DNA from 3 places in the Kluyvera sp. genome. Region 2 is predicted to be linked to each of the others. Evidence: predicted binding sites of a transcription regulator. Region 2 holds the regulator's gene; each other region holds the start of a gene.
What was found. The regulator sigma-54, encoded in region 2, starts transcription at its own class of promoters, with help from an activator protein. The targets are predictions, from matches to a motif close to GTTGGCACANNTTTCGCTNT.

Region 1 (9,752 bases), on a different contig from region 2:
TCTCCTTTTCGCTCACTCAAATTAAGGCTGTTTTCTCAATTGAGTGACATCGCCTTAACAACTTTTACCGCTCAAGTGTGGCACATATTTCACATTAATGCCTGCAAATGCCCCATTATTCAGATAATTGAACCCATCGGACCACTGGCGAAACTGCGTTATAATGGAAACATTCACCTGACGCTGTGACAGTAAAAATATAGAGGGTATCAATGAGCCAGGCGCTATCGAATCTGCTGACATTATTAAATCTGGAAAAAATTGAAGAAGGTCTGTTCCGCGGCCAGAGTGAAGATCTTGGCCTCCGTCAGGTCTTTGGCGGGCAGGTTGTTGGCCAGGCGCTGTATGCCGCGAAAGAAACGGTCCCGACCGATCGACTGGTACACTCGTTCCACAGCTACTTCCTGCGCCCGGGCGACAGCCAAAAACCGATCGTTTACGACGTCGAAGTGTTGCGCGACGGCAACAGTTTTAGCGCCCGCCGCGTCGCGGCCATTCAGCACGGTAAACCGATCTTTTATATGACTGCCTCTTTCCAGGCGCCGGAACCGGGCTACGAGCATCAGAAAAGCATGCCAGCCGCGCCATCGCCGGACGGTCTACCTTCTGAAACCGACATCGCCCGCTCGCTGGCGCATCTGCTGCCGCCGCAGGCCAAAGAGAAGTTTCTCTGCGATAAGCCGCTGGAAATTCGCCCGGTTGAGTTCCACAACCCGCTGAAGGGGCACGTCGCTGAACCGCGCCGCCAGGTATGGATGCGCGCTAACGGCGCGGTGCCGGATGATTTGCACATCCACCAGTATCTGCTCGGCTATGCCTCGGACTTTAACTTCCTGCCGGTGGCACTGCAGCCGCACGGCGTTGGCTTCCTTGAGCCAGGCATGCAGGTGGCGACCATCGACCATTCGATGTGGTTCCACCGTCCGTTCAACATGAACGAATGGCTGCTCTACAGCGTGGAAAGCACCTCGGCCTCCAGCGCGCGCGGTTTTGTGCGCGGCGAATTCTATACTCAGGATGGCGTGCTGGTCGCCTCGACGGTGCAGGAAGGCGTCATGCGTAACCGCAACTAATGCGCTTCACGCACAAAAAAGCCTCCCAAAGGGAGGCTTTTTTGGCTTTGGAGATAACTCATGATCCGTCGAATGAGGCGCAAACGTCAGTGTCGGCGGATTCCCGGCTTCGCAATGCTCGGCCGGGTGACAGGCGTTATCAGGCGTTGTAGGCGTTTTCGCCGTGGCTGTTGACGTCCAGACCTTCACGCTCCTGTTCTTCCGGCACGCGCAGACCCACCGTCAGATCCGCCACTTTATAACCGATGAAGGCCACAACGCCGGACCAAACGATAGTGATGGCGATACTTTCTAACTGCACCAGCACCTGATGGCTCATGGTGACGCCTTCAGCGTACCCCACACCGCCCAGCGCAGTTGAAGCAAAGATACCGGTCAGAATACAGCCGATGATGCCGCACACCCCGTGGACACCGAACACGTCGCAGGGGTCATCCACACGCAGCCAGCGTTTCAGGGAAGTCACGCCCCACAGACCGGCCAGACCCACCACAATACCCAGAATCAGCGCACCGCCGACACCAATATAACCGCATGCCGGAGTGATACCCACCAGCCCTGCAATTGCACCGGAACAGGCCCCCAACAGCGAAGGTTTGCCGCGCAGCGCCCACTCGCCGAAGACCCAGCCGAGGATAGCGGCGGCAGTCGCGACGACGGTGTTCACAAAGGCCAGACCGGCAATTTCATTCGCCGCGCTGGCGGAACCGGCGTTGAAGCCGAACCAGCCAAAATAGAGGATCGCCGTGCCAATAAACACCATCGGCAGGTTGTGCGGTTTGAAGGCTTCTTTACCAAAGCCTACGCGTTTACCAATCAGGTACGCGCCCACCAGACCGGCTACCGCCGCGTTAATGTGCACCACCGTGCCGCCCGCAAAGTCCAGCGCGCCGTGGCTCGCCAGCAGACCACCGCCCCACACCATATGGGCGATCGGGATGTAGGAAAGCGTCAGCCAAATCACCACGAAAATCAGCACCGCAGAGAAACGAATACGTTCCGCCAGCGCGCCGACAATCAGCCCCACGGTGATGCAGGCGAAGGAGCCCTGGAACGCCACGTGGATGTACTGATAGAAGGAGCCCATCAGATCGGTGATTTTAATATTTTTCAACATGATCCAGTCGAAGCTACCGAAGAAGCTGCCGCCAGTGCCGAAGGCCAGCGAGTAGCCGTAAACCACCCACAGTACGCACACCAGCGCGAAGGTGACCGCGACCTGCGTCAGCATCGAGAGCACGTTCTTACCGCGAATCAGACCGCCGTAGAACAATGCAATGCCCGGAATGGTCATAAACAGCACCAGCGCGGTACAAATCATCATAAAGGCGTTATCCGCTTTATCCACCGCCGCCGGTGCCGCCATCGCCAGACCCGGCAACAGCGCCAGCGCGCTCAACCCCGTTTTTACCATTGTTTTTTTCATCATCTCAATCCCTATCACTGTGCTGTCTGGGAATTACAGCGCCGCTTCGTCGGCTTCGCCGGTACGAATACGGATTACGCGCTGCAGTTCGGCGACAAAAATCTTACCGTCGCCAATTTTTCCGGTATAAGCGGCTTTACTGATGACGTCGACGACTTCATCGAGCTGATCGTCGGCGATAGCCACATCAATCTTTACCTTCGGCAGGAAGTTGACGCTGTATTCCGCACCGCGGTAAAGCTCTGCATGACCTTTCTGGCGACCAAAGCCTTTCACTTCCGTCACCGTTAAGCCCTGAATGCCAATAGAAGACAGCGCTTCGCGAACGTCTTCGAGTTTGAATGGTTTGATTACCACGGTAACCAGCTTCATAGATCCCCTCCAGTCAGAATTCGGTAGTGGCTGCGAACACACAACAGATAAAGCAAGGGGCGTGCCAGAAATGAAAAAACGGCATTCATGCGGGATAATCAGGGATGGTGTGCGGGAAATCGTGGGACAAAAAAGAAAAACGCACCATGCGAGTGCATGATGCGCGTCACAAATGCATTCTGTTAGAAAAATGCCTGTCTCTGGTGCATCAGGCGGTCAAAGCATCGTCCTGAGCGCTGGCGGCCAGTTCTTCTCCGGCCAACTGCAGTTGATACATCTGCCAGTAACGCCCTTTTGCTTCAAGCAGTTGCTGATGCGTCCCCTGCTCTACCGCCTGCCCACGATGAAGCACCATGATGGTGTCCGCTTCGACGATAGTCGATAAACGGTGAGCAATCACCACCAGCGTGGTGTGTTGACGCACGGCGGCCAGCGCCTGCTGGATAGCGCGCTCGGTACCGGAGTCGATATTGGCGGTCGCTTCGTCGAGAATCAGCACCTGCGGGGTATCAACCAACACGCGAGCCAGCGCGAGCAGCTGTTTCTGCCCAACCGAGAGGTTATTGCCCTGCTCGCCAAGATGGGTATAGATACCGTCGCTCATGCTGCGCGCCAGCTCCGCCAGTTGCACCGTTTCCAGCACCTGCCAGACCTGCGCCTCACTGATATCACGCCCCAGCGTGACGTTGGCAAAGAACGAATCCGCCAGCACCACCGGATCCTGCTGCACCACGGCGATCCCCTGGCGCAGCACCTGATGACTCAGGCTCGACAATGGACGACCGCCGAGGCGAATCTCCCCTGCGTTCGGCGGATAATAGCCCATCAGCAGGCTGGCCAGCGTACTCTTGCCGCTGCCAGTATGCCCGACCAGCGCCACAAAGCTCCGCGCCGGAATCGACAGCGAGATATTTTGCAGCACCATTTTGTCGCCACGGTAGGCAAACGACACGTTATCAATATCAATGTCACCGTTGGCTAACGGCGCAATATCCTCGCCGTACTGCTGGCGCGGACGATCCATTAGCTCAAAGACGCGCTCCCCGGCGACCACCGCCTGTTGCAGCATTGACTGCTGGGTGGTGAGCTCAATCAACGGTTCGTTCAGACGCCCCAGGTAGCTAATAAAGGCGTACAGCACCCCCACCTCAATCGTTCCCTGCGCGCTAAAGCCGAACAACATCAGTAGCCCACAGAGGATCAGCGAGGAAAACAGGCTCAGCAGCGGGCGCAGCAGGAAGCCGTCCAGCCGCAGGGTTTGCATACGCGCCATATAGTGTGAACGGCTGACCTCGCCAATACGCTCGCCAAAGCGCACCTGCTGGCGAAACTGCTGGATCACACTCATGCCGTTGATCACTTCGTTAAAACCATCGTTGATGTCGGCAAGATACGCACGCACGCGGCGTACAATCGGCGTGCTGTAACGCTGATAAATCACCATCACCGTCATGACCGCCGGGAAAATGACAATCGCTACCAGCGCCATGCGCCAGTCGAGGCTGAACATGGCGACCAGCATGGCGCCAATCAGCGCCGCGCTGCGCAGTACCGTAGCCACCACGGTCACGTAAAGGTCACGAATCACTTCGGTATCGTTGGTTACCCGCGAAATAAGCTGACCAACCGGCTGGGTATCAAATTCGCTTAGCGGCTGGCGCAGCGCGGCATCCATCACGTCGGTTCGCAGCTGTTGCACCACGCCGACCGCCGCGCGGTTAAACAGCAGCGACTGGCTATAGTGCAGCGTCGCGGCCAGCAGTTGCAGGCCAATATAGGCCGCCGCAAGACCAGCCACTTTCCCCCACGGCAAAATGTCTTTCGCCACCATATTATCGATAAAATAGCTGATCAGCAGCGGCCCGCTCACTTCAGCGGCAGCCGCCACCCACAACATCGCCACGGCAATCGACAGCGGCTTACGCCACGGCGAGCCGTAGGCCAGCAGCCGTTTTAAGGTTGGCCACAGTTGCCCGAAACTACGCATTCACTTCCTCCGGTTTCTCTTCTTCCGGCGCGTCGTTCAGCGCGGCTTCCAGCTGTTGATAACGGTACATATCACGATACCAGCCCGCCTGCGCCGCCAGCTGTTCATGCTGCCCGTGCTGGGCAATATGCCCATGCTGCATCACGATGATCTCGCTGGCGTCAGTCAGCGCCGATAAGCGATGGGCGCTGATAATGACTGTCCGCCCTTCGCCCCACTGACGCAGGTTATGCAATATTTGATGCTCAGTACGGCCATCAACCGCCGACAGCGCGTCGTCGAGAATCAGGATTTCAGCGTCCAGCAGCAGCGCGCGAGCAATCGAAATGCGCTGTTTTTGCCCGCCGGAGAGCATCACGCCACGCTCGCCCACTTCGGTGTCGTAACCCTGTGGCAGACGCAGAATATCTTCATGCACGCAGGCCAGCTTCGCCGCGCGTTCAATTTCTTCCTGCGTGGCGCTCGGACAGCCCAATGCGATATTGCTGGCCACCGTATCGGAAAACAGGAACGGCGTCTGGCTGACGACCGCCAGACGGCTGCGCCAGGCATCGAGCTGAAGCTGGCGTAGAGGAATATCGTGGAAACGGATCTCACCGTCATCTACGTCGAAGTGGCGCTGAATCAGCGCCAGAATAGTCGATTTTCCAGAGCCGGTCGGCCCGCAGATGCCCAGCATTTGCCCCGGTTTCAGCGTGACGTTAACCTCCTCAAGGGTCGGCTTGTCGGTTTGCGGGTAGCTAAAGCGGTGTATCGCCAGCGCGAGCGTACCGCGCCCTTCCGGCACCGGCTGGACGCCATCGTTCACCACCGGCGCTTCCGCCAGCAAAGTGCGAATGCGGCTATAGGCTGCGCTGCCGCGCTCGACGATATTGAACATCCACGCCAGCGCCAGCATCGGCCAAATCATCAACCCAAGGTACATCATAAAACTGGTCAACTGGCCGAGCGTCAAATCGCCCTGCATCACCATCCAGCTACCGCCGGCAATCGCCAGCAGGTTCGCCATGCCGATAGCAATATAAATCGTCGGGTCAAAGCGCGCGTCGATACGCGCGACGCGCATGTTTTTCACCCCGGTGTCCGCCGCGTCGGCGGCAAACTGCGCAGACTGCCGGTCTTCAAGGCCGAAGGCTTTGATCATGCGAATGCTGGTCAGGCTTTCCTGGGTGCGATCGTTAAGGCTGGAGAACGCCGCCTGCGCCACTTTGAAGCGCTCGTGCAGCAGATCGCCGTAGCGATGGATAACCAGCGCCATAATCGGCATTGGCACCAGCGCTAATAATGTCAGCTGCCAGCTGAGCTGGGTGGACATCACGATCAGCACCGCGCAGCCCATCACCAGCGAGTCCACCAGCGTCAGCACGCCTTCCCCGGCGGCGAAGACCACGCGGTCAACATCGTTGGTGGCCCGCGCCATCAGGTCGCCGGTACGGTGGCGCAGATAGAATTCCGGATGCTGGCGGCTGAGCTGACGATAGAAATCTTCACGCAGTTCGACGGCCAACTGGTAGGATGCGCCAAACAGCAGCACGCGCCAGACGTAGCGCAGCAGATAGACCACCACGGCAATCAGAACCATAGTGCCAATCCACATCATCAGCTTACCGGCGGTGAAGTGGTGTTGCGTCACGCCATCAACCACGATCCCCACGACTTTTGGCGGAATCAGTTGGAGAATGGCAATGATAATTAGCAGGGCCACGGCGCCGAGATAGCGACGCCATTCCCGACGAAAGTACCAGCTAAGTTGAGCAAATAATCGCACGCAGTAAAATTCCAGAGATAGAGTTATTCGATGGGAAGTGCTGTGGTGTATTTAATCTGTTCCATCGCAAAGCTCGAGGTGACGTCCGACAGTCCGGGAACGCGATTCACCAGGCTTTTGTAAAAATCATCGTAGCGTTTCATGTCCGCAACCTGCACGCGCATCAGGTAATCATACTCCCCGGCCATACGCCAGAAGCCGAGCACCTCAGGCATTTGCGTCACTTCGCTGACAAACAGGCTGTACCAGTCGCTGCTGTGATGCTGGGTTTTAATCAGGACGAACGCCGTCAACCCTAAACCGAGTTTTTCCGGATCCAGCAGCGCCACACGCCCGAGCAGCACGCCGTCATCTTCCAGCCGTTTAAGCCGTTTCCAGCATGGCGTGGTGGTCAGATTAACGGCATCCGCTAACGCCTGCAAAGAGAGCGTGCAGTCATTCTGCAGCAAGGAGAGCAGCTTACGGTCAATTTTATCTAACATTACCTTCACCGAGAGAAAAATTTTCTCTCTTAATTGTATTTTAAAGGTCAGATGGCAACAATTTTTTCTGCCGTTTTCGCTAAGCTGGGCACAAAATGACAAACGGAAAAATGATGATGAATAGCACCTGGGTCAAAAATGCCATTAGCGAAATTAACGCCGATTATCAACGCAGCGCCGATACGCATCTGATTCGTTTGTCGCTGCCCGCTTTCCCCGGTATTCAGCTGTATCTGAAAGATGAAAGCACCCATCCCACCGGCAGCCTGAAGCACCGCCTGGCGCGTTCGCTGTTCCTCTATGGGCTGTGCAACGGCTGGATTCAGGAAGGCACGACGATTATTGAATCCTCTTCCGGTTCCACTGCGGTGTCCGAAGCCTATTTTGCCCGCCTGCTGGGGCTGCCGTTTATTGCGGTCATGCCTGCCTGTACGGCGAAACGCAAAATCGAGCAAATTGAATTCTACGGCGGCCGCTGCCATTTCGTGGAGAGCGCCTGTGAAATCTACGCCGCATCGGAAAAGCTGGCCCGCGAGCTGAACGGCCATTATATGGATCAATTCACCTACGCAGAACGCGCCACCGACTGGCGCGGCAACAATAATATTGCCGACAGCATTTTCCGCCAGATGTCTCACGAACCGAATCCGGTGCCGTCATGGGTGGTGATGAGCGCGGGCACCGGTGGCACCTCCGCCACCATTGGTCGCTACATTCGCTGCCAGGGTTACGACACGAGACTGCTGGTCGTCGATCCAGAAAATTCAGTCTTCCTCGACTACTGGCAGCACCGCGACGCCAGCCTACGCGGCAGCATCGGCAGTAAAATCGAGGGTATTGGCCGCCCGCGCGTCGAACCGTCGTTTATCCCGGACGTCGTCGATGACATGCTGCGCGTGCCGGACGCCGCCAGCGTCGCCACCGCGCAGTGGCTGGAAACCCAGTTGGGCCGCAAAGTGGGCGCTTCCACTGGCACCAATATGTGGGGCGCGCTGCAGCTGGCTGCGCAAATGCGCGCCGAAGGGAAAAGCGGTTCGATCGTCACACTGTTGTGCGACAGCGGCGAGCGCTATCTCGATACCTATTACAATGCCGAATGGGTGGCGACTAACATCGGCGATATCACGCCGTGGCGTCGTGAAATCGAACGGCTGATCGCCCAATAAAAAAAACCCGACATCATCAGATGCCGGGCTTGCTGGTAAGTCTCTCTATTCGGGGGAATAAGGTAGATTTGGTGTATCCAGCCAATGCGTTAAATAGTGGGAAACCGCCTGGTTGTTGCAGTTTCCGATAACCGGCAGATGAGGCAGCGCCGCTTTAAGCTGCCCCATTGCGTTGCCCATGATCACGCCCCGGCCCACCAGCCCCAGCATTTCACGGTCGTTCATGGCATCGCCAAAGGCCATGCACTCTTCCATGCCGACGCCAAGATGGTCGCTCAGCACCTTCAGCGCCGCGCCTTTATTGCTGCCACGCGGCAGCACTTCCAGACAGTCTATCGCTGAAAAACAGATATCGGCGCGATCATCCAGTGCTTCTGTGAGTTGAATACGCAGGCGGCAGAGATCGTCGTGATCGCCACAGAAACAAATTTTGGTCACCTGATGCGCCGGGATCCGCCGCAGATCGCGCAGCTGGTAGGAGAAACCGCTATACACATGCGCCTTGAGTAATTCCGGGATCTCGCGCCCGGTAAACCAGCCGTTATCGTTAAAAACGTGCATGCTGGCTTTGGTATCCCAGTAGGAATGCAGCACCTGCTCGGCGACGTCTGCAGCAAGGTCGCTGCGGTACAGCACTTCGCCCTGTTGGGTATGAATGCGCGTCCCGTTACCGGTAATTAAATATGCGTTCAGCGAAAGCGTGTCGACCAGCGGACGCATCTCCAGCACATGACGTCCGGTAGCAAAAGTCAGCGTAATTTGCCGTTCGCGCAGCCGTTTCAGTACCGCAACGGTTCTCTCGCCTAAACGATGGTCTGGCATCAACAGTGTGCCATCCATATCAAACGCCGCCAGTCTTGCCATGATTTATCCCACCTGTGATCGCTCTCTCTTGTCAGTCAGTATCTGCTGGGATATACGGAAGTAATACTGAATACTTCATTTTTATTGTTCCGGGTTTATATGCGACTGTTAAATCGTTTAAATCAGTTCCAGCGTCTGTGGCTGCCGTCGCAGGGTGACGATCAGCAGGTGACCATTGCCGAGCTGGCCGCCCGCTGTTTTTGCAGCGAGCGCCATGTGCGCACGCTGCTGCGTCAGGCGCAGGAGGCCGGGTGGCTCAGCTGGCAGGCGCAGTCCGGGCGCGGTAAGCGTGGTCAGCTACGTTTTCACACCACACCGGAGGCGCTGCGCAATGAGATGATGGAGACCGCACTCAACCGTGGGGAACAGCACAATGCGCTGGAACTCGCGCAAATTGCCCCGGTTGAGCTGCGGGCGCTACTGCATCCGTTTCTCGGCGGTCAGTGGCAAAACAACACGCCGACGCTGCGTATTCCCTACTATCGTCCGCTGGAACCACTGCATCCCGGCTTCCTCGCCGGGCGTGCAGAGCAACATCTGGCCGGACAGATCTATTCAGGCTTGACCCGCTTCAATCACGAAGCCTCTCAGCCGCAGGGGGATTTGGCTCACCA
Region 2 (9,752 bases):
CCCTGACCACTGGGGTTTTGATGTGTCGGCAATTGAAAAGGCGCTGGCGCACAACGAACGTAACGAAAACCGCATTCGCGGTGCCTCGACGCTGTCGCAGCAGACGGCGAAAAATCTGTTCCTGTGGGATGGGCGTAGCTGGGTGCGTAAGGGGCTGGAAGCAGGCCTGACTCTGGGTATGGAGACGGTGTGGAGTAAGAAACGTATTTTGACCGTCTACCTGAATATCGCTGAATTTGGCGACGGTATTTTCGGCGTGGAAGCCGCGTCGCAGCGCTATTTCCACAAGCCGGCCAGCAAGCTGACCATGGCGGAAGCCGCGCTGTTGGCCGCGGTGCTGCCTAACCCGATCCGCTTTAAAGCCAATGCCCCATCCGGGTATGTGCGTAGCCGTCAGGCGTGGATTTTACGTCAGATGCGCCAGCTCGGCGGGGAGGGGTTTATGCGGGATAATAAACTGTATTAACCGTAGGCCTGATAAGCATCGCGCCATCATGCACAGCACCGTGGTATTGCCGGATGACGGCGTAAACGTCTTATCCGGCCTACAGACTTTGCGTTTGTCGCCGGGCGCCGACTAGTCTTCGTCAAACCCGGCGTTAAACAATGCAATCACCGCCGCCAGCGCTTCTTCTTCCTGCGGACCGGTGGCTTCCACTTCAATCTGACGGCCCTTGGCAGAGTCCAGCATCAGCAGCGCGATCACGCTATTGGCTTCGGCTTCGGTGCCTTCATCATTGCGCAGCAGCACTTCCGCATCGTAATGCTGCATCAGTTCAAACAGCTTCATCGCCGGGCGCGCATGCATGCCCAGCTTGTTGGTGATTTCCACGGTCTGCTTTACGGTCATGATTTGCGTTTTTCCAGCGTCCGATGACGAGATTGCACGTTCTTACCGCGCGAGCGGAAGTAGTCAGCCAGCTGTTCGGCAACATAGACCGAACGGTGCTTACCGCCGGTACAGCCAATCGCAACCGTCAGATAGCTGCGGTTGTTGGTTTCCAGCATAGGTAACCATAGCTCAAGATAGCTGCGGGTCTGGTAAATAAAGTTGTGAACTTCTGTGTGCCTGTCGAGGAACGCGGCAACCGGTTTGTCGAGGCCGGTCATTGGGCGCAGTTTCGGATCCCAGTGCGGGTTTGGCAGGAAGCGCACGTCAAACACGTAGTCGGCATCGATAGGAATACCATGCTTGAAGCCGAAGGATTCGAACACCATCGTTAGCTCGCGCTCGCGTTTGCCCAGCAGACGGGTGCGCAGCATTTCTGCCAGCTCGTGAACAGACATCTCGGAGGTGTCGACAATCAGGTCGGCGCGAGAGCGCAGCGGCTCCAGCAGGTTGCTCTCTTCATCAATCGCGCTTTCCAGCGACAGATTCTTGCTGGAGAGCGGGTGCAGACGGCGAGTGTCGCTGTAGCGACGAATCAGCGTGTTGCGGTCGGCGTCGAGGAACAGCAGCTGCGGGGAAAAGTTCTCCGGCAGGTTTTCCATTGCCCGTTCGAAGATTTCCGGGGTTTCAGGCATGTTACGCACGTCGATGCTCACGGCCGCCGAGATTTCGCGGTCGGCCAGCGTCTTTGCCAGCTCTGGCAGCAACACTACCGGCAGGTTATCAACGCAGTAGAAGCCCATATCTTCCAGCGCCCTCAGGGCCACTGATTTTCCCGAGCCAGAGCGGCCGCTGACGATCATCAGTACCATGTACCGTTTCTCCTCAGTACGATGTGATGTCCATTACGCATCATCGTGGGTTTCCGTATCGGTGATGATTTGATACAGCTCTTCGTCGCTCTGCGCGGCGCGCAAGCGGCGGCAAATGGTTTTATCTGCCAGACGTTTTGCCACCAGGGAAAGCGTATGCAGATGGGTTTTAGTCTGGTCAGCCGGCACCAGCAGCGCAAAGAGTAAATCGACTGGCTGGTTGTCGATAGCGTCGAAGGCGATTGGCGTTTCGAGTTGCACGAACACACCGACCGCACGCAGCGTATCTTCTTCGAGCTTGCCGTGAGGAATGGCGATGCCGTTGCCGATGCCGGTACTGCCCATTTTTTCACGGGTCAGAATGGCTTCGAACACCACCTGCGGCGGCAGGCTAAGCTGTTTCGCCGCCAGCTCGCTGATGATTTCCAGCGCACGTTTTTTACTCTGACAGTGCACAGCACTGCGGGTACATTCCTGGTTAAGGACATTGCTCAGTTGTAGAGCCGAATCGTTATTTGTCATAATTTCACCTAAGCATCGCCCGATATGCAGGCATATCGGGCGATCGCTCGGACAATCAATGTTGTTTTAGTTTATCTTTGTGCTTGGTTAACTGTCTCGCCAGTTTATCGATCAAACCGTCGATGGCGGCATACATATCCTGCCCTTCCGCGCTGGCATGAAGTTCGCCGCCGTTCACGTGCAATGTCGCATCCGAGATGTGCGTCAGTTTCTCCACCTTTAACACAATATGGACCTGATTGATCCTCTCGAAATACTGCTCCAGCTTGCTGAATTTCGTGGTCACGAATTCGCGCATCGGCTCGGTGATCTCGACGTTGTGTCCAGTGATGTTGAGCTGCATAGTGTCTTCCTTATCAGTTGTGTCAGACCAGTTGTTTACGCTGGTTAGACGGCGGAATGGATAAAGACTCTCGGTACTTTGCAACGGTGCGCCTTGCCACCATGATACCCTGTTCAGAGAGCATGGTGGTCAGCTTACTGTCGCTCAGTGGTTTCGCGGGATTCTCCGCGGCAATCAATTTCTTAACCAGCGCCCGAATGGCCGTGGACGAGGCTTCGCCGCCGCCCTCGGTGCTGACGTGGCTGGAGAAGAAATATTTAAGCTCGAAAATGCCCCGTGGGCTATGCAAATACTTCTGCGTGGTAACACGCGAAATGGTGGACTCGTGCATCTCGACGGTCTGGGCGATGTCAGCCAGCACCATCGGTTTCATGTACTCTTCGCCAAGGTCGAAAAAGGCCTGCTGTTGCTCGACGATGCAGCGGCTGACGCGCAGCAGCGTATCGTTGCGGCTCTCAAGACTCTTGATCAGCCATTTTGCCTCTTGCAGGTTGCTGCGAATAAACTGGCTGTCGGCGTCGTTGCGGGCGTTGTTGCACATGCCCGCGTAATGCTGGTTAATCTGCAGGCGCGGAATGCTGTCGGCGTTCAGCTCGACCACCCAGCGATCGTTGACCTTGCGCACCAGTACGTCTGGAATCACATACTCCGGTTCACCGGTCTGGATCGATTGGCCCGGGCGCGGATCCAGCGATTGGATCAGATCGACCGCTTCTTTCAGTACGTCTTCTTTCAGGCGGGTGACCCGCATCAGCGAGCGGAAATCGTGGTTAGCGAGCAGATCGAGATGATCGCTGATAATCAGGCGCGCTTCATCCAGACGCGGCGTGTCTGCTGAAAATTGTGACAGCTGGATCAGCAGACAATCGCGGAGATCTTTGGCGGCTACGCCAACCGGATCGAAACGCTGGATGCGTTTAAGTACCGCCTCCACTTCGTCCAGGCCAATTTCGTCATCGCCGATGCTTTCGCGGATATCTTCGACGGTGACGGTCAGGTAGCCGGTGTCATCCACCGCGTCGACGATCGACGTGGCGATCGCCCGGTCGGTATCGGTAAACGGCGTTAACTCTACCTGCCACATCAGGTAATCCTGAAGTGACTGGGTGGTTTCACCCTGATAAACCGGCAGTTCGTCGTCCTGATAGTCCGCCCCGGTACCGGAAGGGGTTCCGGCGGTGTAGATTTCGTCCCAGCTGGCGTCAAGCGGCAGCTCTTCGGGCATGTCCGGCTTTTCCAGCGCGTCTACGCTGTCCAGCGTTTCGTTATCGACGGTTTCCTGAGTCTCTACTTCATCGTGAAGATCGGTTTGCTCGAGCAGGGGATTGCTCTCCAGCGCCTGCTGGAGTTCCTGCTGAAGTTCCAGCGTAGACAATTGCAACAGACGAATGGCCTGCTGTAACTGGGGCGTCATGGCAAGCTGTTGGCTGAGCCTTAATTGCAAACCTTGCTTCATGTTCAGAACGAATATCTCCCGCTAACGTCGATAACCACTACCCTATCAGAGTCTGAAGTCTTCCCCAAGATACACGCGTTTAACATGTTCGTCTTCCAGGATCTCCTGCGGTGTCCCGTGGGCAATCAGATGCCCCTGGCTGACGATGTAAGCGCGTTCGCACACTGCCAGCGTTTCACGGACGTTATGGTCGGTAATCAGTACCCCAAGGCCGCTGTCGCGCAGGTGTTCGATGATGCGTTTGATGTCGATAACGGAGATCGGGTCAACGCCGGCAAACGGTTCATCCAGCAGGATAAACTTCGGGTTTGCCGCCAGCGCGCGGGCGATTTCAACGCGGCGGCGTTCACCACCGGAAAGCGCCTGGCCCAGACTGTCGCGCAGATGTTCGATGTGGAACTCTTCCATCAGCTCTTTGGCGCGGTCTTCTCGCTGCTCATTACTGAGATCGTCGCGGATCTGCAGCACCGCCATCAGGTTATCGTAGACGCTCAGACGACGGAAAATCGACGCTTCCTGCGGCAGATAGCCGATACCGCGGCGGGCACGAGCGTGCAGTGGCAGCAGGCTGATGTCTTCGTCATCAATGATGATATTGCCCGCATCGCGCGGCACGATGCCGACCACCATGTAGAAGGTGGTGGTTTTACCCGCGCCGTTCGGCCCAAGCAGGCCCACAATCTCACCGGAGTTGACGGTCAGACTGACATCTTCCACGACGCGGCGGCCTTTGTAGGCCTTCGCCAGATTTTTTGCAGTTAATGTCGCCATAACGAATTAGTTACTCTTCTTCTGTGCCGGAGCCTGGTCCTTGGATTTGTCCTGTAGCTGGGACGGAACCAGAACGGTGGTGACGCGTTTGCCTTTGTCGCTAAACGCCTGCATTTTCTGCTCTTTCACCAGGTAGGTGATTTTGTCGCCCTTGATGTTGCTGTCCAGCTGTTCAAGGTAAGCATTGCCGGTCAGCACCACGAAATCATTTGCCAGCTCATAGTGCATCTTCGACGCGCGACCTTTCACCGGCTTACCGTTGTCCTGCATCTGGTAGAACGTGGCCGGGTTGCCGTAGCCGTCGATCACTTCTTTACCCTGCTGGTTTGCCGGGCGGGTGACGACCACTTTGTCGGCGTTGATTTTGATGCTGCCCTGGGTCACGACGACGTTACCGGTGAAGGTCACGACGTTGCCCTGCATATCCAACGACTGCTGATCGGATTCAATATGAATCGGCTGATTGGTATCGCCGGTTAAGGCCATTGCCGGCAGGCTGGCGGCCAGCAGAGAAGCGACGAGCGCCAGCTTAAGGCTGAGTTTGTTTGTTCTGGATTTCATAAGAAGTTCTAACCTTTTCAATCAGCTCGGCGTTCTTGCTGCGTAAATTGCCGCGCATTTTCAGGCCGCTGGAATTAAATGTTGTTCCGTATAACGTCACCAGATCGTCAGAGGAAACGTCCTGAGTTATCAGGTTCACCTGGGCATTATCCGTCGTAATCTTACGCAGTTGTGCGTCTTCTGTCAGCGCGTTGATTTCAACGTGCCCATAGAGATACAGCATGCGGTCGCTGGTCAGCTTGGCTTTATCGGCTTTAATCGACCAGGTTGGCACCTTCGCGGCGTCAAAAGTCGTCAATACGGGGTGAGTAAACCACGACAGACCCTGATCGGAAAAATACTCCACGTGCTCGGCGATTAACCGATAGCTGAGCGCGCCTTCCGGGCTGTACACCACCGTATCGGTATGTTCGCTTTTATAGGTTGGATCGCCAGTGTTTACCGCGATCGGGCCGCTGTCGTCTTTGTCGGCGAGATTCAGGCCGATGAGGACAAGTGCGACCAGCGATAGCAGAATGATAACCCAACGTCTGGTTTTACTCATATGGATTGCCCTTTGGCTTCGTCGAGCTTCCCTTGCGCCAGCAGCAGCAGGTCGCAGACTTCGCGTACCGCACCGCGTCCGCCCGCAATGCGCGTGACGTAATCGGCGCGCGGCAGCAGCAGCGGGTGCGCATCCGCCACCGCGACGCTCAGGCCGATCTCTGCCATCACCGGCCAGTCGATCAGGTCATCGCCCACGTAGGCGACTTCTTCCGGCTGTAGGCTCAGCTTCGCCAGCAGTTCACGATAGGCGATAAGTTTATCCGACTGTCCCTGGTAGAGATGCGTGATACCCAGCGTAGCGCAGCGGTCTTCTAACAGTTTAGCTTTTCGCCCGGTAATAATCGCTACTTCGATACCAGAGGTGAGGGCGCAGCGCACGCCGTAGCCGTCGCGCACGTTAAAGGCCTTTAGCTCTTCACCGTTGTTGCCCATATAAATCAGGCCGTCGGACAGCACCCCGTCGACGTCGAGGATCAACAGGCGGATTTTCTCCGCCCTGGCGATAAATTGTGGACTCACCGGCCCGTAACAGGTGGCGACCGATGCGACAGCGTTACTCATTCTTTATATCCTTGATTACACTACGCCTGCGCGCAGTAGGTCGTGCATATGTATCACACCTAGCAGATGGTCGCCATCAGCAACCAGCACACAGGTGATATGGCGTGATTGCATCAGGTTCAGCGCGTCGACCGCCAGCGTGCCTGGACGAATGCGAATTCCGCCCGGCGTCATCACGTCGGCGATGCCGAGGCTACGCAGATCGGCGCCGTTGTCGAAGATGCGTCGTAGGTCACCGTCGGTGAAGATCCCTTTAATCTGCATATTGTCATCGCAGATGGCCGTCATCCCGAGATTTTTACGGGTAATTTCCAGCAGCGCGTCGCGCAGGGAGGCATCCTCGCTGACGTGCGGGATTTCATCGCCGGTATGCATAATATCGTTAACGCGCAGCAGAAGCTTGCGACCCAGTGCGCCGCCGGGGTGCGACAGGGCAAAGTCTTCGGCGGTAAAGCCGCGGGCTTTCAGCAGCGCGACGGCCAGCGCATCACCCATGACCAGCGCCGCGGTGGTGCTGGAGGTCGGCGCCAGCCCAAGCGGGCAGGCTTCGCGCGGGACTTTCACGCACAGATGAATATCCGCCGCGCGGCCCATGCTGCTGTCCGGGCGGCTGGTCATGCAGATCAGCGGCACGCGCAGGCGCTTGAGTACCGGGATCAGCGCCAGAATTTCGTTAGACTCGCCGGAGTTAGAGAGCGCGATGACTACATCCTGCGGTGTCACCATGCCTAAATCGCCGTGCGCCGCTTCGCCGGGATGGACGAAGAAGGAAGAGGTGCCGGTGCTGGCAAAGGTGGCCGCCATTTTACGCCCGATATGCCCGGATTTGCCCATCCCCATCACGACGACTTTGCCGCCGCAGTAGAAGATCTTCTCGCAGGCGTTGCTGAAATCCTGATTAATGTATTGATCGAGCTGCTCCAGCCCTTCCCGTTCAATCTCCAGAACTTCTCTTCCCGCCTGCTGGAAGTCGAAATTTGGCTGCAAATCTATTTGCGACATAGTGTTATCCCGATTCATTCGATGAAGAGCGGCGTTGCCCAATAGAGCAGCGCCAGCCACGCAACAAACCCGCCGATTAACAGTAAGCCAGCGCCGCGGCCTATCTGGCGACGACGCCAGCACAGGAGGGCGAAGACCACGCTCACCAATACCATTACGCCATAGTCCCGGGTAAACGCGAGCGGGTTAAATGTACCCGGCGCGAGAAGGGCGGGAATACCCAGAACGATAGCGATATTAAAGAAATTCGAGCCGATGATGTTGCCGACCGCAATATCATTTTCGCCTTTACGCACGCCGGCAATAGCGGTCGCCAGCTCCGGCAGACTGGTGCCGAGCGCGATAATCGTCAGGCCGATGGTCAGCTCGCTCATGGCGAAATAGTTCGCCAGCACCGTGGCGTTATCAATCACCATACGGGTCGCCATCGGCATAATAATCAGCGCCACGCCCAGCCATAAACAGGCGACAGGCAGCGAGCCATCGCGCGGCAGTTCGGCCAACTGCTCCTGGGTGAATTTGTCGTTGCCCTGGCGTTCGGCCAGACGCGCTATCTTAATGATAAACAGCAGCCACAAGGCTGCCAGGATAATCAGGAAGACGCCGTCCATGAACGAGAGCTCGCCATCATACAATACATACCCGGCCAGCAGGCTAACGACCAACATTAGCGGTATTTCGCGGCGCAGGATATCAGAATGCACGGTAAATGGGTGGAACAGTGCGGTCAGGCCGAGGATCAGCAATATATTGACGATGTTAGACCCGATGGCGGTCCCGACGGCGACGTCTACCTGACCATGAAGGGAGGCGGCGGCGGAGACGATAATTTCCGGCAGCGAGGTGCCGATACTGACCACGGTCATGCCAATAATCAGCGGTGGAACTCCCAGGGCACGGCATAAAATAGAGGCGGAGTACACGAGGCGATCGGCGCTGTAGACCACCAGAAGTAAACCAATTATTAACAGAGCCGTGGCTAAGAGCATCTAAAGTCCTTTATTCGGGTATAATCGTCGGTCCGCACGTCTGGACGTAACGAATTCCTAATTTTGACTTTATGCGCAGGAAAAGTAAAACAAATGCCAGATTTCGTTAACTCGTGCGGTTAGGATTCTGTAAGAATGCGCAATTAAGCAGGAAATGATTCCTCTTAAGGACCTGGAAAGGTAAGCCTATGAGCCAAAAACTCGAGAATTTGGTCGATATGCACGACGTCACGTTTACCCGTGGCAGTCGGGTCATCTTCGACAAGATCTCGCTGTCGGTGCCGCGCGGGAAAATTACCGCGATTATGGGACCGTCGGGGATTGGCAAGACCACGCTGCTACGCCTGATTGGCGGGCAAATCCCCCCGGATAGCGGAGAGATCCTCTTTGATGGCGAGAATGTGCCGCAAATGTCGCGCTCTCGTCTGTATACCGTGCGTAAGCGGATGAGCATGCTGTTCCAGTCTGGTGCGCTGTTTACCGACATGAACGTGTTTGACAATGTGGCGTACCCGATTCGCGAGCATACCCGGCTTCCCGCGCCGTTGCTGAAAAGCACGGTAATGATGAAGCTGGAAGCCGTTGGCTTACGCGGCGCCGCTAAATTGATGCCGTCCGAGCTCTCTGGCGGGATGGCAAGACGCGCCGCACTGGCGAGGGCGATTGCCCTTGAACCGGATCTGATCATGTTCGACGAACCCTTCGTCGGCCAGGATCCGATCACCATGGGCGTGCTGGTGAAGCTGATTTCCGAACTCAACAGCGCATTGGGTGTCACCTGTATTGTGGTTTCCCACGATGTACCGGAAGTGCTGAGCATTGCCGATTTCGCCTATATTATGGCGGACCGCAAAATCATCGCTCACGGTAGCGCAACGTCGTTGCAGGAAAACGACGATCCGCGAGTGCGTCAGTTCCTTGACGGTATTGCCGACGGCCCGGTGCCGTTCCGTTACCCTGCGGGCGATTATCGCCGCGACCTCATCGGCACAGGGAGATAATCGACTCATGTTGTTAAATGCACTGGCAGCGCTTGGACATCGCGGGATTAAGACCATCGCGACGTTTGGGCGAGCTGGGTTAATGTTATTCAATGCCGTTGTCGGCAAGCCGGAATTTCGTAAGCATGCGCCTTTACTGGTGCGTCAGCTCTACAACGTCGGCGTGCTCTCGATGGTTATCATCATTGTCTCGGGCGTGTTTATCGGTATGGTGCTGGGCCTGCAAGGTTACCTGGTACTGACCACCTATAGCGCAGAGACCAGCCTCGGTATGCTGGTGGCGCTGTCGCTGCTGCGCG
Region 3 (9,752 bases), on a different contig from region 2:
GTGGTTGCCGACTGGCCGAGACGAATGTAGGTCAGGCCCACGTCCATCAGGGTTTGCAGCTTACGCGCCAGCGCCGGCACGGCATCGAAGAACTCACGCGCCTCTTCAATGGTCATATCCAGCACTTCGTGGATGGTCTTGCCCTTGTACTTAATCTCCAGCGTTTCGCGGTTATAGCGTTTGCCTTTGCACTGGTCGCACGGCACGTAGATATCCGGCAGGAAGTGCATTTCCACTTTGATTACGCCATCGCCCTGACAGGCTTCGCAGCGCCCGCCACGGACGTTAAAGCTGAAACGGCCAGGCGTATAGCCGCGCGAACGGGATTCCGGCACGCCGGCAAACAGTTCACGCACCGGGGTAAACACGCCGGTGTAGGTGGCCGGGTTGGAACGCGGCGTGCGGCCAATCGGGCTCTGGTCGATGTCGATGACCTTATCGAAATGCTCAAGCCCCTGGACGTCGCGGTACGGCGCCGGTTCAGCGATGGTTGCGCCATTTAGCTGCGTCTGGGCAATCGGGAACAGCGTATCGTTAATCAGCGTTGATTTACCGGAACCGGAGACGCCGGTGATGCAGGTAAACAGACCCACCGGCAGCGTCAGGGTCACGTCTTTCAGGTTGTTGCCTGATGCCCCCGTCAGCTTCAGCACTTTTTCCGGATTAGCCGGAACGCGTTGCTTCGGCACTTCGATTTTGCGTTTGCCGCTCATGAACTGGCCGGTCAACGACTCTGGCACCGCCATAATGTCGTCGAGCGTGCCTTCGGCCACCACCTGACCACCGTGGACACCGGCGCCTGGGCCAATGTCGATGACGTGGTCGGCGGCGCGAATCGCGTCTTCATCGTGTTCGACCACGATCACCGTGTTACCGAGGTTACGTAGGTGAATCAGGGTGCCAAGCAGGCGTTCGTTATCGCGCTGATGCAGGCCGATGGACGGCTCATCAAGCACGTACATCACGCCGACCAGCCCCGCGCCAATCTGGCTCGCCAGACGGATTCGCTGGGCTTCACCGCCGGAGAGGGTCTCTGCGGAACGGGAGAGCGTCAGGTAGTTTAGGCCAACGTTCACGAGGAACTTCAGGCGATCGCCAATCTCTTTCAGCACTTTTTCAGCGATTTTTGCCCGCTGGCCGGAGAGCTTCAGGTTATTGAAGAAGTCCATCGCATGGCCGATGCTCATGTCGGAGATGGTCGGCAGCGGCGTGTTTTCTACGTAGACGTGGCGCGCTTCGCGACGCAGACGGGTACCATTACAGCTGGCGCACGGACGGTTGCTGATGAATTTTGCCAGCTCTTCGCGCACCGCGCTGGATTCCGTCTCTTTATAGCGGCGCTCCATGTTGTGCAGCACGCCTTCGAAAGGATGGCGGCGCACGGAAGTATCGCCGCGATCGTTGATGTATTTGAACTCAATCGACTCTTTGCCGGAACCGTAGAGAATGGCTTTCTGCGCGGTGGCGCTCAGACTTTGCCACGGCGCTTCCACGTCGAATTCGTAGTGGTCGGCCAGCGATTTCAGCATCTGGAAGTAGTAGAAGTTACGACGATCCCAGCCGCGAATCGCGCCGCCGGCCAGCGACAGCTCCGGGTTCTGGATGACGCGGTCCGGGTCGAAGTACTGTTGTACGCCCAGACCGTCACAGGTCGGGCAGGCGCCCGCCGGGTTGTTGAAGGAGAACAGGCGTGGTTCCAGCTCGCGCATGCTGTAGCCGCAAATCGGGCAGGCGAAGTTGGCGGAGAACAGCAGCTCTTCCGCTTTCGGGTCGTCCATATCGGCGACCACCGCCGTACCGCCGGAAAGCTCCAGCGCGGTTTCAAAAGACTCCGCCAGGCGCTGGGCGAGATCGTCGCGTACCTTGAAGCGGTCAATCACCACTTCAATGGTGTGTTTCTTTTGCAGCTCGAGCTTCGGTGGATCGGAGAGGTCGCAAACCTCGCCGTCGATACGCGCGCGGATATAGCCCTGGCTTGCCAGGTTCTCCAGGGTTTTGGTGTGCTCGCCCTTACGCTCTTTAATGATCGGGGCCAGCAGCATCAGGCGTTTGCCTTCCGGCTGCGACAGCACGTTATCCACCATCTGGCTGACGGTTTGCGCCGCCAGCGGCACATCGTGATCCGGGCAGCGCGGCTCGCCGACGCGCGCATACAGCAGGCGCAGGTAGTCGTGAATTTCGGTGATGGTGCCTACCGTTGAACGCGGGTTGTGCGAGGTCGACTTCTGCTCAATAGAAATCGCCGGCGACAGCCCTTCAATATGATCGACGTCCGGCTTTTCCATCAACGACAGGAACTGGCGCGCGTAGGCAGAAAGTGATTCTACGTAGCGGCGCTGTCCCTCGGCGTAGAGGGTGTCGAATGCCAGTGAGGATTTGCCAGACCCGGACAGCCCGGTCACGACGATCAGTTTGTCGCGAGGGATGACGAGGTTGATGTTTTTGAGATTATGGGTGCGGGCGCCCCGAACTTCGATCTTATCCATTCACCTTTCCCGGTAGAAGATACACGGCTTGCCTGGTTTGTTTGAAGGACAAACGGCAGAAACGGCTAATTATGACACAACTTAACCTGAATGAATATACAGTATAGGGACGCCGATTCAGGATGCCGATGAAAATTTGCATAGCGGTAAGATGTTTACTGGAATACGCCTCGCAGCTACCAAAATACCGTCTGGAAATGGTACACTCGCGCGTTTACACTTAATCAAGAATCGTATTCAGGAGAGACAATCATGGCCAGCAGAGGCGTCAACAAGGTGATTCTCGTCGGTAATCTGGGCCAGGACCCGGAAGTGCGCTACATGCCGAATGGTGGCGCAGTTGCCAACATTACGCTGGCTACTTCCGAATCCTGGCGTGATAAAGCGACCGGTGAAATGAAAGAGCAGACCGAATGGCACCGCGTTGTGCTGTTTGGCAAACTGGCGGAAGTGGCGGGTGAATACCTGCGTAAAGGCTCTCAGGTTTATATCGAAGGTCAGCTGCGTACCCGTAAATGGACCGATCAGTCCGGCGTTGAAAAATACACCACGGAAGTGGTTGTGAACGTGGGCGGCACCATGCAGATGCTGGGTGGCCGTCAGGGCGGCGGCGCACCGGCAGGTGGCAACATGGGCGGCGGCCAGCAGCAGGGCGGTTGGGGTCAACCTCAGCAGCCGCAGGGTGGCAACCAGTTCAGCGGCGGCGCGCAGTCTCGCCCGCAGCAGCAGTCCGCTCCGGCACCCTCTAACGAACCGCCGATGGATTTCGACGACGATATCCCGTTCTGATTTGCCGCCGTTTCGACGGCGCTCATCAGCACTCTCAAAACCCTGCCTCGGCGGGGTTTTTGCTTTTTTAATGCGCACCAACAGCCTACATCAGCACCGCTTCGGTGCGCGAATTGCCCCGCGTTAATCGCCGTTTTTTGAGGGTTATTCACATAACAATAAGATAATTAACAAAAATAACAATTGGCACGCTTTGTGCCTACATCCGTGTATACACACATGTAGGCAAGGTGCAGACGATGACTCAAATCCAATCAGCTAAATGTATGCAGGGCATGGCCGTTGCGCCGCATTCGCTGGCCGCGGAGAGCGCGGTGGCCGTTTTGCGCGACGGCGGCAATGCGGTTGAGGCGATGGTGGCTGCGGCGGCGACCATCGCGGTGGTTTACCCACATATGAACGGCATCGGCGGCGATGGATTCTGGTTAATTTCCCGGCCCGGCGAGGAGCCGGTGGCGATTCAGGCCTGTGGCTTTGCGGCGGAAAAAGCAAATATCGATTTTTATCGCCAGGCGGGCTACACGCAGGTTCCGGTGCGCGGCCCGCTGGCGGCCAATACCGTCGCGGGCACGGTTGGAGGCTGGGAGCGCGCGCTGGAGTGGGCGGGAGAGCGTACGGATAATGCGCCGCTGCCGTTAACGCGCCTGCTGCACGATGCTATTCACTATGCGCGCGAGGGCGTGCCGGTCACCTCCGGGCTGCATAAACAAATTACCGCGCGATTGCCGCAGCTCGGCCAGTATCCCGGATTTTGCGGCTTGTTTGCGCCGGAAGGCCAGGCGCTCACCCCTGACGATTTACTGTTTCAGCCCGCGCTTGCCAATACGCTGGAACGCCTGGCAACCCATGGGCTTGGGGATTTTTATCATGGTGAGACCGCCCGCCTGATCGCCAGCGAACTGGAAGCCGCCGGGAGCTTGCTGCGGTTTAGCGATCTTGATGCTTATCGCGCGGCGCGGGTGAAGCCGCTGGCGCTGGAAACGGAGATTGGAACGGTTTACAACCTCCCGCCGCCGTCGCAGGGGCTGGTTTCGTTGCTGATTACCGGCATGATTGAGCAGCAGCGTAAAAAAGGCGCAATTGCCGACGAAACCGATTTTGTTCACCACTGTGTCGAAGCAACCAAGCTGGCGTTCACTCTGCGCGATCGCCATATCACTGACCCGGCCCACATGACGCTTGACCCACAGTCGCTGCTGACGGCAGACAATATTGCTCAGCTTAGCGCGCAGATTGTGCCCGACCGGGCTCAAGTCTGGGGCAAAGGGCGCGGGCCGGCGGATACCATCTGGATGGGCGTTATCGACGGCTCCGGCACCGCGGTCAGCTTTATTCAGAGCATCTATCACGAGTTCGGCAGCGCGGTGATCCTCGCCGATAGCGGCATCATCTGGCAAAACCGCGGCAGCAGTTTTTCGCTGGACCCGAGTGCCACCAACCCGCTTCAACCGGGGCGCCTGCCGTTCCATACCCTCAACCCTGGTTTAGCGAGGCTGGCCAACGGCGATGCGCTGGTGTACGGCAGCATGGGCGGCGACGGCCAGCCGCAAACCCTGGCGACCGTTTTTGACCGCATTCTCCATCAGAACATGACGCCTCAGGCGGCTATCGCCGCTCCGCGCTGGCTCTTAGGGCGCACCTGGGGCGAGAGCAGCGACACGCTGAAGATTGAAAGCCGCCTGAGAGCGGCGACTACCGACACCCTCAAACAGTACGGCCATGACGTCGAGATTTACCCCCCTTACGACGACCTCATGGGCCATGCCGGGGCAATCCTCCGGCATGGCAACGGCATGCTGGAAGGCGGAAGCGACCCGCGTAGCGACGGTGGCGTCGCCCGCTGGTAACCCAGCATTTTCCAACTGAAACATTCCTGGAATGACGCGGCGCGTAAAACGCGCCCGCTTTCTGGCGACATTTTTTCGTCTATTGGAGCGTAAAATGACCGTTCTCAGAGAACCTTTGGTGGCACCAAAATTTGGCAAATGGGCGCAGCTGGTGTTGGGGCTTATCTGTATGGCCTCTATCTCCAGCCCGCAGTATGTGTGGACGCTGCTGACTAAACCGCTGACCGAAAAGCTGGGCGTTGGCCTGCCGGAACTGCAGGTGACCTTTTCGCTGCTGATTATTCTGCAAACCTTCTTTTCTCCTTTCCAGGGACGTCTGGTTGAACGGTTTGGCCCCCGATTGCTGATCTCGATTGGCACGGTAATGGCCGGGATGAGCTGGGTGCTCTCCGCGCACATTAACGGCCTGATGGCGCTGTATCTGGTCTACGGCTGTATCGGTGGTTTGGGCACCGGGATTGTGTATATCGGTGTGGTGGGGCTGATGGTGAAGTGGTTCCCGCAAAACCGGGGCTTTGCCGCCGGCGCGGTGGCGGCAGGCTACGGCATGGGGGCGATTTTGACCACCTTCCCGATCTCGATTTCGCTGGGCAACTATGGCCTGGAGCAGACCATGACCGTGTTCGGCATCGTTTTCGCGATTGTCGGTCTGCTGGCCAGTCAGGGGCTGAGCCTGCCGCCCAACTCTACCGCGCAGCCCATCAGCCGAAACATCGTTCAGGGGACGCGTCAATTTACCTCGCGTGAAATGCTGCGCCAGCCGCTGTTCTGGCTGATGTTCGCCATGATGGCGATGATGTCCACTTCCGGGCTCATGGTGACCTCGCAAATGGCTATCTTTGCTGAGGATTTCGGCATCAGTAAAGCGGTGGTATTCGGTATGGCCGCGCTGCCGCTGGCATTAACCATCGACCGCTTTACCAACGGTCTGACCCGCCCGCTGTTCGGTTTTATTTCCGACCGCTATGGTCGTGAAAAGACCATGTTTATCGCCTTTGCCCTCGAAGGGGTGGCGATGACGCTATGGCTGGCCTGCCGGGAAGATCCGCTGCTGTTTGTGCTGCTCTCCGGGGTGGTGTTCTTCGGCTGGGGCGAAATTTTCTCGCTGTTCCCCTCCACGCTGACCGACACGTTCGGCAGCGAGCATGCCGCCTCGAACTACGGCTGGCTGTATATCTCGCAGGGGATTGGCTCGATTTTCGGCGGGCCGCTGGCAGCGCTGCTGTATCAGCACACTCAAGGGTGGCACGTGGTCTTTGGTTGCGCGATTACCCTTGATTTCATCACGGCGGGGCTGGCACTGTGGGTGCTGAAACCCTGGCGTGCGCGCTTTATTCGTCAGCACAGTTAATCGCGGAGCTCTTTATGACGTTCACGACATCGGAACCCACGCCGCTTCTTGCGCATTCGGAACGGGTATTTCTGCAGCTGCGGCAGGAGATTTATCAGTTCGTCCTGCTGCCAGGCGATCGTTTCACGGAGGTGGACATTGCCCGCCGCCTTGGGTGCTCCCGCACGCCGGTTCGCGAAGCGCTGCTATTGCTGCAAAACGAGGGGCTGGTCAGACGCTGCCTGCGTAACGGGTGGGAAGTTTTTCCCATTGATTTCGATGTCTATGAAGACCTGTACGAGACGCGCTCGCTGATTGAAGTGAATTCGGTGCGCAGTCTGTGCAGTTCGACGTCAGCGAAGGTGAACCGGGAGGTACTGACTGGGCTGAACGCTGTCTGGCGGGTTGCGCCGCAGGAGAGGCTGGCTTGCGATGATATTGCCGCGCTGGACGAACAGTTTCACCTTGCGCTAACCGAGGCGGCGGGTAATCGGGAGTTGACGGCGATTCTGACCAATATCACCAACCGCATTCGCATTATGCGGCGGCTCGATTTTGAATATGAAACCCGTGTTAACCAGACCTACAAAGAGCACGCGGAGCTGCTGGAAGCCATTGAACAGCGTGATGAAGCGCGCGCGGTCGCGCTGATCACGGCGCATATTCAGGACGCTTATCAGGGGGCCAGCACTATTACCCTGCGACGTCTGCAGGGGGTACGGGTCAGACAAATACCGTAACCGGGGCTAGCCGTTGTTTTTATCGGTGGCGGGCAAAATTGGCGGTTTCCCCGTCGCTGCCCGCTTCCGGTTCATCTCATCGAGAATCAGCCGATAGGCGATGTAATACTTATAGATGTTGCTCACGTAGGTGACCGTTTCGGCTCCAATCTTCTCGGCGGCGAGGTTTTCCACGTTACCAAACCAGATGTTGGGGTCAAAACCGCGCTTTTTCGTTTCCGTACGCAGACGCGCAATCCGTGCCGGGCCAGCATTATAAGAGGCGAAAGAAAACAGTGCCTTATCCAGCTGCGTCATCGGTTCGTCACCGTAGTAGCGGTCGATCATCCAGCGCATATACTTCACCCCGGCGTGGATATTCGGATCCAGTTGCTTAATATCGCCCACCTTCAATTCTTTGCCGGTGCTCGGCATCACCTGCATGACGCCAATTGCGCCAACGTGACTGCGCACTGACTGGTTCAGTCGCGACTCCTGATAACCCTGTGCCGCCATCAGCAGCCAGTCGACGTCATAACGGTCGCCGTATTTGCGAAAAATCTCGACCATCTTCAAAAACTTGCGCCGTTCTTTCTCCGCTGCGGCGTTTTTGACGTATTTCGCGCTCTTCAGATAGCGCAGCAACAGGGTATTGCCCAGGGTGCTGCCCTGGCGGTTGTCTTTAATAAAACCGTTGAGCTTCGCCAGCAACTGCGGGTTATCTTTGCGCACCGCCCAGGCGATGTTGCCGTTATCGCGTAGCACAATATCTTCATGAACCTGGATCTTCGGGAACACCTGTTTCCAGAACAGCGCCTTGTGGCGATCGACCACGATCAGCGGAATCAGCCCGGCGTTGAGCATTTCCAGCAGATCCTCGTCTTCCAGCGCTTCGGGGGCGGGCTTGATGATGATGTGCGGGAGAGAGGCTTTGGCAAAGCGCGCATTGAGGGCTTCAAGGCTCTCATAGTAGCTGGATGAACGACGGACAAAGACCGTCTTACCGGCGATATCGTCCACGTTTATCACCTGCGGTGACGCGGGGCCGGAGATCAGCAGTTCCTGAATATCGCTGTAAATCGGGTCAGTGAAAGCCACCTGCTGCTGGCGCGTTGCGGTGATCGTAAGATTGGCAGCGGCAATATCGCCTTTACCTTCGTTCAGGGCAGTAAAGAGATTATCGCGGGTTACCGGAACGAAGATAATTCGCACCTTGAGGTGGCGTTGCTTGAGCTTTTTCTCTTTGGCGAGCTGGGCATTCAGGCTGCGTTCAAATTCGGCGAAGATATCGTGGGTGGCCCCGCGCTGCTGGCCTTTATCGATAAAAAAGAAGGTTTTGCTGTAGGTGGTCAATACGCGAATGACCCGGCGGTCGAGCATGCCAGGCAGGTCGCCCTTCCAGGGCTGCATGATGCTCTCGATATTGACCTCAAGCGCGTCGGGTGAGTCCTCTGGTTGTACGGCGGCAAAAGCGGGGCCGGTCAACAGCAAGGCGCCCAGGCAGGCGGTGAGAAAACGGCGAAAAGGGATGGCGTTCATGGTGCGGCACTCCGCAGGGCGCATCCCTTTATTTTAGTCGAGCGACGCTAAAACACCCTGCAGGAGCAGGGCTTTTTCATGCGCTCAGCCGCCGCGATATTCAGGCAATAAAAAACCCCGACGCGTCGGGGTTTTTCTCAATCAGTACATGGCAACCGGCCATTCCGGCGGCGCCTGGCTCATCACTTCAACCATCACATCTTTGATGTTGTTGAAAATGGTGGCGATGTCCACCATCGTGATGCCCAGTAACCCGGTCGCAAACCAGCACGCCGCTGCGACACCCAGCATACCGCTGATGACCGCGAGACCGGCGTAGTCGGATTTACGAAATTGAATTTTCAGGGTACTGGCGAGAAACATCAGTACCGCGCTGGTTAACGGCCAGCGTAACAGTGCGACGCCTGCGGTAATGGAAACCATGAGATTTCATCCTCAGAGATAAACAACAAGTTGCCCTGACAGCACTTATTGATTGAGGCGCGAGGCGCTCAGGCTATCTGAAGGCATTCACAAATTGAATGAAACAGTGTTTTTGTTTCATCTCGATGTGTGAACTATATCACGTTTGTTGTTTTATTCACCAGAGGTAAGCGCAGGATTTTTGTCAACGCCGCGGCTCAGTACAGGCCGCGGCGAAGCAATGTTACGCGGAGATCTGATGGCGATAGTCCGTCGGCGTGCGGTCAAACTCGCGGCGGAACACGCGAGAGAAGGTCTGCTGAGAGACATAACCCAGATCCATCGCGATATCGAAGATGGGACGCTGGGTGGTGCGCAGCGCTTCCGCCGCCAGTAACAGGCGCCGCTGGCGAATATACTCGCCCAGCGTCTGGTGCATCACGGTGCGGAACATTCTTTGCAGATACCACTTCGAGTAGCCGGATTTTCTGGCCACGATGTCGATATTAAGCGGTTGATCGATATGTTCATCTATCCATTCAGTAAGAGTATGAATAATTTCCCGATGGGACATAAGGCTCTCCCCGTTGTCTATTTTCGCGTCGATTTCTTGTCTGGCGGCGAGTATAATTCCTCAAGT

Region 1: a site for sigma-54 is predicted at 2,921-2,940, ahead of glnK (P-II family nitrogen regulator). Genes of this name have one in related genera too.
Region 3: a site for sigma-54 is predicted at 3,458-3,477, ahead of ACW14G_RS06155 (gamma-glutamyltransferase family protein). Genes of this name have one in related genera too.

What each region holds. Positions count from the first base shown of each region.
Region 1 is NZ_CBDKZX010000006.1:27,351-37,102, forward strand. It holds gene tesB (acyl-CoA thioesterase II) at 213-1,073, shown strand; gene amtB (ammonium transporter AmtB) at 1,213-2,499, opposite strand; gene glnK (P-II family nitrogen regulator) at 2,533-2,871, opposite strand; gene ACW14G_RS04035 (SmdB family multidrug efflux ABC transporter permease/ATP-binding protein) at 3,080-4,858, opposite strand; gene ACW14G_RS04040 (SmdA family multidrug ABC transporter permease/ATP-binding protein) at 4,851-6,626, opposite strand; gene ACW14G_RS04045 (Lrp/AsnC family transcriptional regulator) at 6,650-7,108, opposite strand; gene ACW14G_RS04050 (PLP-dependent cysteine synthase family protein) at 7,222-8,274, shown strand; gene cof (HMP-PP phosphatase) at 8,320-9,138, opposite strand; gene ACW14G_RS04060 (SgrR family transcriptional regulator) at 9,238-9,752, shown strand, end outside.
Region 2 is NZ_CBDKZX010000066.1:7,162-16,913, reverse strand. It holds gene mtgA (monofunctional biosynthetic peptidoglycan transglycosylase) at 1-466, shown strand, start outside; gene npr (PTS phosphocarrier protein NPr) at 578-850, opposite strand; gene rapZ (RNase adapter RapZ) at 847-1,701, opposite strand; gene ptsN (PTS IIA-like nitrogen regulatory protein PtsN) at 1,735-2,223, opposite strand; gene hpf (ribosome hibernation promoting factor) at 2,279-2,566, opposite strand; gene rpoN (RNA polymerase factor sigma-54) at 2,589-4,022, opposite strand; gene lptB (LPS export ABC transporter ATP-binding protein) at 4,068-4,793, opposite strand; gene lptA (lipopolysaccharide ABC transporter substrate-binding protein LptA) at 4,800-5,354, opposite strand; gene lptC (LPS export ABC transporter periplasmic protein LptC) at 5,323-5,898, opposite strand; gene kdsC (3-deoxy-manno-octulosonate-8-phosphatase KdsC) at 5,895-6,461, opposite strand; gene kdsD (arabinose-5-phosphate isomerase KdsD) at 6,477-7,463, opposite strand; gene ACW14G_RS17810 (calcium/sodium antiporter) at 7,478-8,452, opposite strand; gene mlaF (phospholipid ABC transporter ATP-binding protein MlaF) at 8,641-9,453, shown strand; gene mlaE (lipid asymmetry maintenance ABC transporter permease subunit MlaE) at 9,461-9,752, shown strand, end outside.
Region 3 is NZ_CBDKZX010000009.1:57,111-66,862, forward strand. It holds gene uvrA (excinuclease ABC subunit UvrA) at 1-2,486, opposite strand, end outside; gene ssb1 (single-stranded DNA-binding protein SSB1) at 2,739-3,275, shown strand; gene ACW14G_RS06155 (gamma-glutamyltransferase family protein) at 3,515-5,122, shown strand; gene oxlT (oxalate/formate MFS antiporter) at 5,154-6,473, shown strand; gene ACW14G_RS06165 (GntR family transcriptional regulator) at 6,488-7,192, shown strand; gene ACW14G_RS06170 (transglycosylase SLT domain-containing protein) at 7,199-8,710, opposite strand; gene ACW14G_RS06175 (YjcB family protein) at 8,852-9,133, opposite strand; gene soxS (superoxide response transcriptional regulator SoxS) at 9,357-9,686, opposite strand.